2 regions of the Kribbella sp. NPDC055071 genome follow, and region 2 is predicted to be linked to the other one. Evidence: riboswitches for the same ligand, from Rfam matches in the RefSeq annotation. Region 2 holds a riboswitch; the other holds the start of a gene.

Evidence for each region. Region 2 has a riboswitch for ZMP and ZTP ahead of ACWF4Z_RS07735 (5-aminoimidazole-4-carboxamide ribonucleotide transformylase). Riboswitches for the same ligand answer to the same signal wherever they lie in the genome.
Region 1: linked by a shared signal. The riboswitch ahead of ACWF4Z_RS01445 (glycine hydroxymethyltransferase) and the one ahead of ACWF4Z_RS07735 (5-aminoimidazole-4-carboxamide ribonucleotide transformylase) in region 2 are both predicted to bind ZMP and ZTP.

Annotation. Positions count from the first base shown of each region.
Region 1 covers NZ_JBSGUS010000001.1:301,243-306,629, reverse strand. Annotated here, with positions in the region: gene ACWF4Z_RS01450 (acyl-CoA dehydrogenase family protein) at 1-1,335, shown strand, start outside; ZMP/ZTP riboswitch at 1,332-1,413, shown strand; gene ACWF4Z_RS01445 (glycine hydroxymethyltransferase) at 1,442-2,890, shown strand; gene ACWF4Z_RS01440 (hypothetical protein) at 3,705-4,010, shown strand; gene ACWF4Z_RS01435 (amidase family protein) at 4,935-5,387, opposite strand, start outside.
Region 2 covers NZ_JBSGUS010000003.1:231,120-236,506, forward strand. Annotated here, with positions in the region: gene ACWF4Z_RS07725 (FAD-binding oxidoreductase) at 1-1,295, opposite strand, end outside; gene ACWF4Z_RS07730 (2-hydroxyacid dehydrogenase) at 1,364-2,284, shown strand; gene ACWF4Z_RS07735 (5-aminoimidazole-4-carboxamide ribonucleotide transformylase) at 2,291-3,190, opposite strand; ZMP/ZTP riboswitch at 3,213-3,293, opposite strand; gene ilvD (dihydroxy-acid dehydratase) at 3,455-5,122, shown strand.

The sequences.
Region 1 (5,387 bases), on a different contig from region 2:
GTCGGGTTCGGGTTGCAGGCCGCACCGTGGACGAGCGATCGGCCCACACCGCATCTGACCCGGGCCGCGGGGTTCTACGTCTGGTCGCAGGTCGAGCCGGGCCACGGATGTCCGATCTCGATGACGTACGCCGCCGTTCCCGCCCTCAAGGCGGACGAGCGCCTGGCGAAGGAGTGGATCCCACAGCTCGCGTCCACGACCTACGACGTACGACGGTTGCCGGCGGCCGCGAAGAACGGGGTACTCGCCGGGATGGGGATGACGGAGAAGCAGGGTGGGTCCGATGTCCGGGCCAATCTCACCACCGCCATTCCGGTCGGTGCCGATGGCGAGTACCAGCTCAACGGACACAAGTGGTTCTGCTCGGCGCCGCAGGTGGACGTCTTTCTCGTACTGGCGCAGGCCCCGGACGGACTGAGTTGCTTCGTCGTGCCCCGGGTGCTTGCCGATGGCAACCGGAACGCGTTCGCGCTGCAACGCCTGAAGGACAAGCTCGGGAACCGGTCGAATGCGTCCAGCGAGGTCGAGTTCCACGGCACCATCGGTTACCGGCTCGGCGACGAGGGCGCCGGGGTCCGCACGATCATCGAGATGGTCGCTGCGACCCGGTTGGACTGCGTCCTGGGTTCGGCCGCACTCCAACGGCGAGCCCTGGTCGAGGCGGTCTGGCACACCCGCCATCGCTCGGCCTTCGGCGGACTGCTCGCCGACAAGCCCGCCATGCAGAACGTGCTCGCGGACCTTGCGCTGGAGAGCGAGGCAGCCACCGCGCTCGCCATGCGTCTGGCAGCAGCGGTCGATGCCGGCGATGAAGGCGCTGCCTTCCGACGGATCGCGCTGCCGCTCGCGAAGTTCTGGGTGAGTAAGAGGACGTCGTTCATGGTCGCCGAGGCGCTCGAGTGTCTCGGCGGGAACGGGTTCGTCGAGGAGTCCGGGATGCCGTTGCTGTTCCGGGAATCGCCGCTGAACTCGATCTGGGAAGGATCCGGCAACGTCAACGCGCTGGATGTGTTGCGCGCCCTTCGCCGGCCGGAGGCGCTGGAGGGCTGGCTGCTCGAGGTCGGTGCGGCCCGAGGTGCCGACGAGCGCTTGGATGCCGCGGTGAACGACGTACTGCAGGCGCTTGCAGACGTGGACAACGCCGAGGCCGGTGCCCGGCGGCTGGCCGCGCGGATGGCGTTGTGCCTGCAAGCGTCGCTGCTCGTGCGGCACTCGACACCCGAGGTGGCCGACGCGTTCGTGGCGTCCCGGTTGGCCGGAGATTGGGGCGGCGTCTACGGCACGCTTCCGCGCACGACACCGTTCCAGCCGATCGTCGATCGCGCGGTAGGGTGAGGCGTCGCGACTGGCGCGCTGAGGTGGAGAACCACCGGGGAGCGAAAACCGTCGGCACCGTGCGCCTGGGTGCCCTCGACCCACTGCAACCGCAGGAGAGACAAAGATGACTCAATCCTTCGATGCCGCTGCCGCGTCGGCCGCGTACAACAACGCCCTCGAGGTGATCGCGGCGGTGGAGCCGACGATCGCCGGCGCGATCAAGGCCGAGCTCGCCGACCAGCGCTCCTCGCTCAAGCTGATCGCCAGCGAGAACTACGCCTCCCCCGCCACCCTGCTGACAATGGGCAACTGGCTCTCGGACAAGTACGCCGAGGGCACGGTCGGCCACCGCTTCTACGCCGGCTGCCAGAACGTCGACACCGTCGAGCAGGCCGCGGCCGACCACGCACAGGCGCTGTTCGACGCACCGCACGCCTACGTCCAGCCGCACTCCGGTATCGACGCGAACCTCGTCGCCTTCTGGGCGATCCTGGCCCAGCGGATCGAGTCCCCGGCGCTGGCCGAGGCGGGCGCGAAACACGTCAACGACCTGTCCGAGGACGACTGGAGCCAGCTGCGCAAGGCGCTCGGCGACCAGAAGATGCTCGGCATGTCACTGGACGCCGGCGGTCACCTGACCCACGGTTTCCGGCCGAACATCTCCGGCAAGATGTTCAACCAGCACTCCTACGGGACCAACCCGGAGACCGGGCTGCTCGACTACGACGAGGTCGCCCGCAAGGCCCGCGAGTTCAAGCCGCTGATCCTGATCGCCGGCTACTCGGCGTACCCGCGCAAGGTCGACTTCGCGAAGATGCGCGAGATCGCCGACGAGGTCGGCGCGACGCTGATGGTCGACATGGCGCACTTCGCCGGTCTGGTCGCGGGCAAGGTCTTCACCGGCGACTTCGACCCGGTTCCGCACGCGCATGTCACGACGACCACCACGCACAAGTCGCTGCGCGGGCCGCGCGGCGGGATGGTGCTGTGCCAGCCGGAGTACGCGGAGTCGGTCGACCGCGGGTGCCCGATGGTGCTCGGCGGTCCGCTCAGCCAGACGATGGCGGCCAAGGCGGTCGCGCTCGCCGAGGCCCGGCAGCCGTCGTTCCGTGAGTACGCACAGGCCGTCGCCGACAACGCGGTCGTGCTGGCCGAGGGCCTGATGAAGCGTGGCGTGAAGCTCGTGACGGACGGCACCGAGAACCACCTCGTCCTGCTCGATGTCTCGTCGTACGGGATCACCGGCCGGCAGGCCGAGTCCGCGCTGCTCGACGCGGGCATCGTGACGAACCGGAACGCCGTACCGCGCGACCCGAACGGCGCCTGGTACACCTCGGGTGTCCGGATCGGTACGCCGGCGCTGACCACGCGCGGGTTCGGCGCCGACGAGTTCGACAAGGTCGCCGGGCTGATCGTCGACGTGCTGTCGGCGACCACCCCGACGACGACGTCGGCCGGTGCGGCATCGAAGGCGAAGTACGTGCTCGCCGACGGCGTCGCGGACAAGACCAAGGCCGCCTCGGCCGAGATGCTCGACAAGCACCCGCTCTACCCGGGGCTCGTACTCAACTGATCGATCGTTCGCGGTGCCTCCGTGGCGCGCCTCGGCATCAGATCGCAATCCCGGCCGAGACCCACATGGTCGCGTCGAGGCTCGTCATGAGGCATCGCGTACGTCGTTCAGCAGCTCAGCCGATCCCGTCTTCGCAGCGTCGGCCCTCGGCGTGGGAGGTGGAGGTCATGCAATTCACATTAGAGGGTTATTCATAACCCCAGCGAAGAAGAGCAAGGGAAAGAAAAAAGCAGGGACAGGAAAGATAAAGTGGCTGGGTGCCTGGCGGGGCTTGGTGCGTAGGTGCGGCCAGTCGGTGGCCGGCGGGTGAGGAGTGCATCGACTCACCACATGCGAGGGCCCGGGCCTGCCGAGGACCAGCCACTGAGTGACCGGATCTCCAGGCCATCACAATCCACGGTCCCGGCGGGTATCAGGCGTGAGTTGCCTGCTGGACGACGATTGTGATGGCCTGGCGGTCGGGTGCAGCCGCTGTGAACGCTCGCCTGACGAGCCGAGGGCGTCGATCAACCAGCGGAACACAGTCCGGTGCGCGACCTCGGCCGACCGTCGGTTCAACCACCACTGGCCGCCACCATGACGCCGACCCCAGCCACTCTGTCTCTTCTTTACCTGTCCCTTATAGTCGGTGTGAAATAGTCAGCTTCGGGAGGATCTCTCCCCACATCAGGCGCGATATCCTCCCAAAGCTCCTTCCCGCCGCCGACCCCAGCCAGGGACCCGGCCTCCTCTTATTTCTTCTGTCCCTGTCTTTCCCTGCTTTTGTTCTTTTATCATAACTTTGTGATACAGCTAATGACTGTAAGGTTCAGCTATGGCGCCCGAACCCACTCCCGAAGAGGTCAGCCAGTTCGTCGAGCGGTTCGCCGGCATCCTGACGAACAGTGGTATGCCGTCGATGTCGGCTCGGGTGATGGGCGCGATGCTGGTCAGCCCGGACGGGGCCCTGACCGCTGCTGAGCTGGCGGAATCGCTGAAGATCAGCCGCGCGGGTGCAGCGCTCTTCGGTGCAGACACTCCCGTCGGTCGCCGACTGGCCGAGGCCGCCGACTTCTTCGCCTTCATCCACGCCGACATGGATCAGATGATCAAGAACTGGCGAGCGGATCGCTCGCGGTGAACCGCCGTCAGGCCAAGCGCCTCGTCGGTACGGCGTGGCTCGACAGCGAGTACCGGGTCCAGTGGGAGACGCGGATCATGCGCCGTCGCGTCCCGCTCTACACGGCGGGAATCGCCGCTCTCCGGCTCCTCAACGCGACCACGGGCGGACCGAACCGCCCGTCCCTGCGGGTCACGCAGTGGGATCGGGCGGCGCCGTACGGCGGGACCTTCGTGATGGACAAGCTCGCGACTATGACCGGTCGGACCGATCATCCGGTCACCTCCCGCGCTGAGCTGCGGTCGAGGACCACGTTCGCGTCGCGGCTGGCGCGGGCGATCTCGGCGGACGAGTGGCCGCAGATGATCGCCGAGTACGAACGACGCAAACGTGGCGAGAAACCGCAGTACCACTATGTCGGGCATCGGCCGCTGAACCAGGAGTCGCACGAGCTGATGGACCGCGCGTGGGTGCGGGGTGAGCTGCCGACGGACCTCTACCGGGATTGGCAGGGGCTGAAGTACACCGACAACGGTGCGTTCGTGAGCGAGTTCTTTGCCGACGGCAACGCTCGGGGATATCCCGGTGGGGAGACCAATCCGGGCTTCCGCCTCGGCCGGATCACGTTCGACGTCGGCTGGAGGTCGAAGGCAACGCTGTCCGCGGAACGCCGCGTACTCCGACACACCCGAGTCCTTCGCGCCAAGGAACTGGTGAAGTTCCTCCGCGCCGAAGTGCAGGAGGCCGTCCGCCCGCCGAGTACCTCATCGCCTACAGCCGCACCGGCCGATGCCTATACGCCGGAGATCGTTGCCGCGATCTCCGACTTCACCAAGCCTGAGCCGCTCCGCTCACCGACCGCACGCGGTGAAACCACGCCCAGTCCAAGGCGAGCGGCGGCGAACGACGTGGCCAACACGCTGGCCAAAGCCCTCCCGCCGCCGATCACCGGACCGGTGGCCGCGGCAGCTCCACCTGGACCCGCCGCGCCACAGCCAGCGCAGCAGCATCAGCCTGATGGGGCGCGACCACCTGAGCACCCACCGGCAGCCCGCCCACCAGTCCAACGGGCACACTCACCGCGGGATGGCCGGTGACGTTGAACACCCAGCACGGATCACCGATGACGAGGTTCGGCTCATGCTGGTCGTAGCCGTGGGCAACATCCAGCGTCGTCGGCGTGACGAGCACGTCCACCTCGGCGAACAAGTCAGCGAGTGCGGTGTTGTTGTGGTCGCGGATCTCGCGAGCTCGGTTCGCTGCCGCCGCCTCTGCACCTCGGCCGTTGTCCAGCCCTGACAGCGCCAGCCACGCCGCCTCGGTCGGGATCAGGTCGAGCGGTACGCCGACCACCGTGACATCGGCTGTACTGAGCCGATCACGCACTACCTGATCGAC
Region 2 (5,387 bases):
ACGTTGTAGAGTCGGTCGAACGTGTCACGGTCGTAGTACGCGTCGGAGTACAGCGATTTGTGCCCGCCGAACTCGGTCACGGCCGCCTCGATCCGGCGGTTGACGTCGCCGTCGGCGGCGCCGTCGGCGATTGCCACGGTCCCCCAGAAGCCGACGTTCACGTACGTCTCGCCGGGCTTGAGCGGATAGAGCGGCCAGGCCTCGGAACCACGCAGCCGCAGCGGACACAGCCACACCGGCCGCATCCCCACTTCGGCGTCGAACCAGCGCAGGAACCCGGCCAGCCGGTCGACCGGGATCTCCACGTCCTGGACGACCCGTTCGCGATCCGGCCGGCCCCGGCGCCGGTTGATCCGCGCGGCAACCTGATGCCGGTTCTCGAAACCGACGATCTTGTGGAACACGTCGCTGCGGCGGTAGCGCGACGGCCAGAGCCGCCGTACGACCGGGTTCTGCGCGCCGAACGCACCGGAGCACCAGAACCAGTCGGTGTCCCAGCGCCAGAGGTAGTCGTGTGCGGTGAGGAAGTCCTCCTGCCGCTGCTGGATCGAGCGGTAGTAGACCTGCTGGCCCGTGTAGTCGCTGGTCCGCACGGCGGCATCGCTGTTGCGGCCGAGGGTGAGATAAGCCTCCGACGGGGTGAACGCGACCCCATCGACGAAGTGCACCGGCGAGCCGTCATATGTGCCGGAGGCAACGATCTCCTCGATCGCGGGAGCCAGCTCGTCGAGGCCGAGGCGGACGTGCCGGAGTGCGACGTACGGCGAGATCTTGTCGAGCTCGATCGTCAGCCGGGTCGCGTAGCCGAGCGTGCCGTAGGAGTTCGGGAACATCCGGAACAGGTCGGCGTGGTCGCCCTCGGGCCTCGCGGTCACCAGGTCACCGGCGCCGGTGAGGATGTCGAGCTCCAGCACGGACTCGTGCGGCAGACCGGCCCGGAACGACGAGGACTCGATGCCGAGCCCGGTCACCGCGCCGCCGAGCGTGATCGTCTTCAGTTGCGGCACGACCATGGGGGTCAGCCCGTGCGGGAGCGTCGCCGCGACCAGGTCCTCGTACGTGCACATGCCTTGGACATCCGCGGTCCGCGCGACCGGATCGACGCTGATCACGCCGGTGAGCTTCGACACGTCCAGGCCGGGCCGCTCGATCTCGGTCCGCGGGCGGAAGAGGTTCGAACTGCGCTTGGCCAGCCGGACCGGATCACCGGCGGGAATGCGCTGATACGACTCGCGCAACCGCCCTACGGCCTGGTCATGCTCGAGCGTCCCCGCCAGATCCGATGTCGAAGGCACCGATCAAGAGTACGACGACGCCCGGGATCTGGCATGGGAGTTGGATCACGCGGAGGTAAGTTCAGTCCATGGCTGATGTGAAGGCGTGGCTGCCGTGGGAGGACCCCGATGCGTTTCTCGGCGGACTGCCGGCGGGGTTCGACGTCGACTTCTACAACGGTGGCGAGCTGCCGGGGTCGCTCGCCGAGGTCGAGTTCTACGTGCCCAGTTACATGGGTGGAAGCAAGGTGGCCGAGGTGGTGCGGGAGATGCCGGCGCTGAAGGTGGTGCAGCTCCAGACGGCCGGTTTCGAGAACGTCCAGCCGCACCTGGGCGCCGGTGTCACGTTGTGCAACGCACGTGGGGTGCACGATGCCTCGACGTCCGAGCTCGCGGTTGCGTTGATTCTCGCGTCGTACCGACGGTTGCCGCGGGCGGTCCAGAACCAGGAGCAGCACGTCTGGCCGGGGTACGACGAACTCGACGACTCGCTCGCGGATCGGACCGTGCTGATTCTCGGGTACGGGTCGATCGGCGAGGCGTTGGAGCGACGGCTCACCGGGTTCGAGTGCGACGTGATCCGGGTTGCGCGGCGGGCTCGGGACGGCGTACATCCGATCACCGAGCTGCCGGAGTTGCTGCCGCGCGCGGACGTCGTCGTACTGCTGACTCCCGCGACCGATGAGACCCGCGGGATGGTGGACGCCAAGTTCCTGGCGCAGTTGAAGGACGGCGCGCTCCTCGTGAACGTCGGTCGCGGCGTGCTGATCGACACCGACGCGCTTTTGGCTGAGCTCAACACCCGGCGGATCAGCGCGGCCCTGGACGTGACGGACCCCGAGCCACTTCCGTCGGGGCATCCGCTCTGGTCGGCGCCCAACGTGATCATCAATCCGCACCGCGGGGGAGCGTCGACCGCGTTTGCGCCTCGGGTGGCTCGCCTCGTGCGTGCCCAACTCGAGCGGTACGCCGCGGGCCAGCCGCTCATCAACGTCGTCGCCGGCCCATGACCGGCCTCAGTGTCGAAACAACCGCACGCCGGTCGGCGACCAGGTAATCCCACGCTCCGAGCAGGCAGCCGCAACCTCACTTGAGCGGATCGAACCACCTGGCTCAGCGACATGCGCAACCCCGAACCGGTGCGCTTCCTCGATGTTGTCGACGAAGGGGAGCGCGCCGTCCGACACCATCGACACTCCGGTGAGCGGCTCATCCGAACGCCGAGCCCACCAAGCGGCCGCCTTCTCGCCGGCCAGCCGGGTGCAGTCCACCCGCGACTGTTGCCCAGCCCCAACCCCGATCACCGTGCCGTCCTTGACCATCACCACCGAGTTCGACTGCGTGTACCGAGCAGCAATCATCCCCAGCACCAGATCCCGCGCCGCCGCCTCCGGAACAGCGGGCTCCAGCAGCTCCCGTGTCAGCGGCACGTCATCCCGTGCCTGAGTCAGCCGCACGCCGTAGACCTCCTGCACTTCTTCGGCAGGCGGCTCGAACGACGGGTCCCCTTCCAACACGAGAAACGTCCCACGCTTCTTCGCCGCCAACACTGAGACCACGCCCTCGTCGTACCCAGGCGCGATGATCCCGTCCGACACCACCCGCTTGAGCACCCCCGCAAGCTCCGCGCTCACAGGTTCCGACACCGCAATGAAATCGCCGTACGACGACTTCGGATCGACATCCCGGGCCCGCACATAAGCGTCCACCCCAACAGCCACCCCAGCCGGCGACACGTGCTTGTACGACGCGGCCGCCGGCAACCCCAACCCCTCGGCAGCCTCCCGCACCAACTGCCACCCGGTCAGCGCATCCAGCACGTTGACGTACGACGGCACCCCCGAAACCACCGCGAACGGCGCCACCCCGAGAACCGTCAAGCGGGCGGGCTGGTGTGGATTCATCCCATAGCGCATCAGAAACCTCCGAGTGACTCATCGGAGGCGCCCAGGCGGACGACGCCCTGTCGGTATCCCGCTCCCCGGTGGTACTCCACCCTCGCCAGTCGCGGTTCACTCAGCTTAGGCCAGCGCAATGTGCAGATCGACAGGATGTGTCCGTATCGGCCGGGCCAACGCACGCTCAGACAACCGCCGCGGGCGCCTCAGTGGAGGTATACGTCCTGTCGACCTGCACGGTTTGAGCCGTCGGCATGCAGGAGGCCGCTTAGAGTGATCCGCATGGTCGATGTGAAGCCTCGTAGCCGGACGGTGACCGATGGGCTGGAAGCCACGGCGAGCAGGGGGATGCTGCGTGCGGTGGGGATGGGGGACGACGACTGGGTGAAGCCGCAGGTCGGGGTGGCGTCGAGCTGGAACGAGATCACCCCGTGCAACCTGTCGCTGGACCGGCTCGCGAAGGCGGTCAAGGACGGCGTGCACGCGGCCGGCGGGTACCCGCTCGAGTTCGGCACGATCAGCGTCTCCGACGGCATCTCGATGGGTCACGTCGGCATGCACTACTCGCTCGTCAGCCGCGAGATCATCGCCGATTCGGTCGAGACCGTGATGGAGGCCGAGCGGCTGGATGGCTCGGTCCTGCTGGCGGGCTGCGACAAGTCCCTGCCCGGCATGCTGATGGCCGCCGCGCGGCTGGATCTGGCCAGCGTGTTCCTGTACGCGGGCTCGATCATGCCCGGCAAGCTCGGCGACAAGGACGTCACGATCATCGACGCGTTCGAGGCGGTCGGCGCCTGCGTTCGCGGTCTGATCACCCGCGAGGAGGTCGACGCGGTCGAGCGCGCGATCTGCCCGGGTGAGGGCGCCTGCGGCGGGATGTACACCGCGAACACGATGGCCGCGTCGGCCGAAGCACTCGGCATGTCGCTGCCCGGATCGGCCGCGCCGCCGGCCGTGGATCGCCGCCGCGACGGCTACGCCCGCAAGTCCGGCGAGGCAGTCGTCGGCCTGCTCCGGCAGGGAATCACGGCCCGCCAGATCCTCACCAAGGAAGCCTTCGAGAACGCGATCGCGGTCGTGATGGCGCTCGGCGGCTCGACGAACGCCGTACTGCATCTGCTCGCGATCGCCCGTGAGGCCGAGGTCGACCTCACTCTCGCCGACTTCAACCGGATCGGCGACCGGGTCCCGCATCTGGGCGACCTCAAGCCGTTCGGCCGGTACGTGATGACCGACGTCGATCGGGTCGGCGGCATTCCGGTCGTGATGCGCGCACTGCTCGACGCCGGCCTGCTGCACGGCGACTGCCTGACCGTCACCGGCAAGACCATGGCCGAGAATCTCGCCGACATCGCGCCGCCGGACGTCGACGGCGCGATCATTCGCGCGCTCGACAAGCCGATCCACCCCACCGGCGGCATCACGATCCTGCACGGTTCGCTCGCACCGGAAGGTGCGGTCGTGAAGAGCGCCGGCTTCGACTCCGACGTCTTCGAAGGGACCGCGCGCGTCTTCGACGGCGAGCGCGCCGCGATGGACGCCGTACCTGAACTCAACCCCGGCGACGTCGTCGTGATCCGGTACGAAGGACCCAAGGGCGGTCCCGGGATGCGCGAGATGCTCGCCGTCACCGGCGCGATCAAGGGCGCCGGCCTCGGCAAGGACGTCCTCCTGCTCACCGACGGACGCTTCTCCGGCGGTACGACGGGACTCTGCGTCGGCCACGTGGCCCCCGAAGCCGTCGACGGCGGCCCGATCGCGTTCGTCCGCGACGGCGACCGGATCACCCTCGACGTGAAGAACCGCACCCTCGACCTGCACCTCACCCCCGAAGAACTCGCGAGCAGACAAGAGGGCTGGACCCCGAAGGCTCCCGCCATCACCAAGGGCGTCCTCGGCAAGTACACCCGCCTGGTCCGCTCAGCCTCCGAAGGCGCCGTCTGCATCTGACCGTCGCGTTGATAAGACAGTCGTCTCATTTGTCGAGACGACTGGCTGCCCGGCTTGACCCGGTTGCCGGGTATCGGCGAATAATGCCTACATGCGATCGATTCTCCTCGTACTTGTGCGGCGCGCCGACTGACGCGACCTCCGAGTCGAGCGCGCCCCTTCAGCCAAACCGGCCGAAGGGGTTTTTTGTTGCACGGGCGACTATCTGAGACCCAGCGGAAGCCCTACGACAACCACAAGCGAGGATGGATCGGTCGCGAAAAGG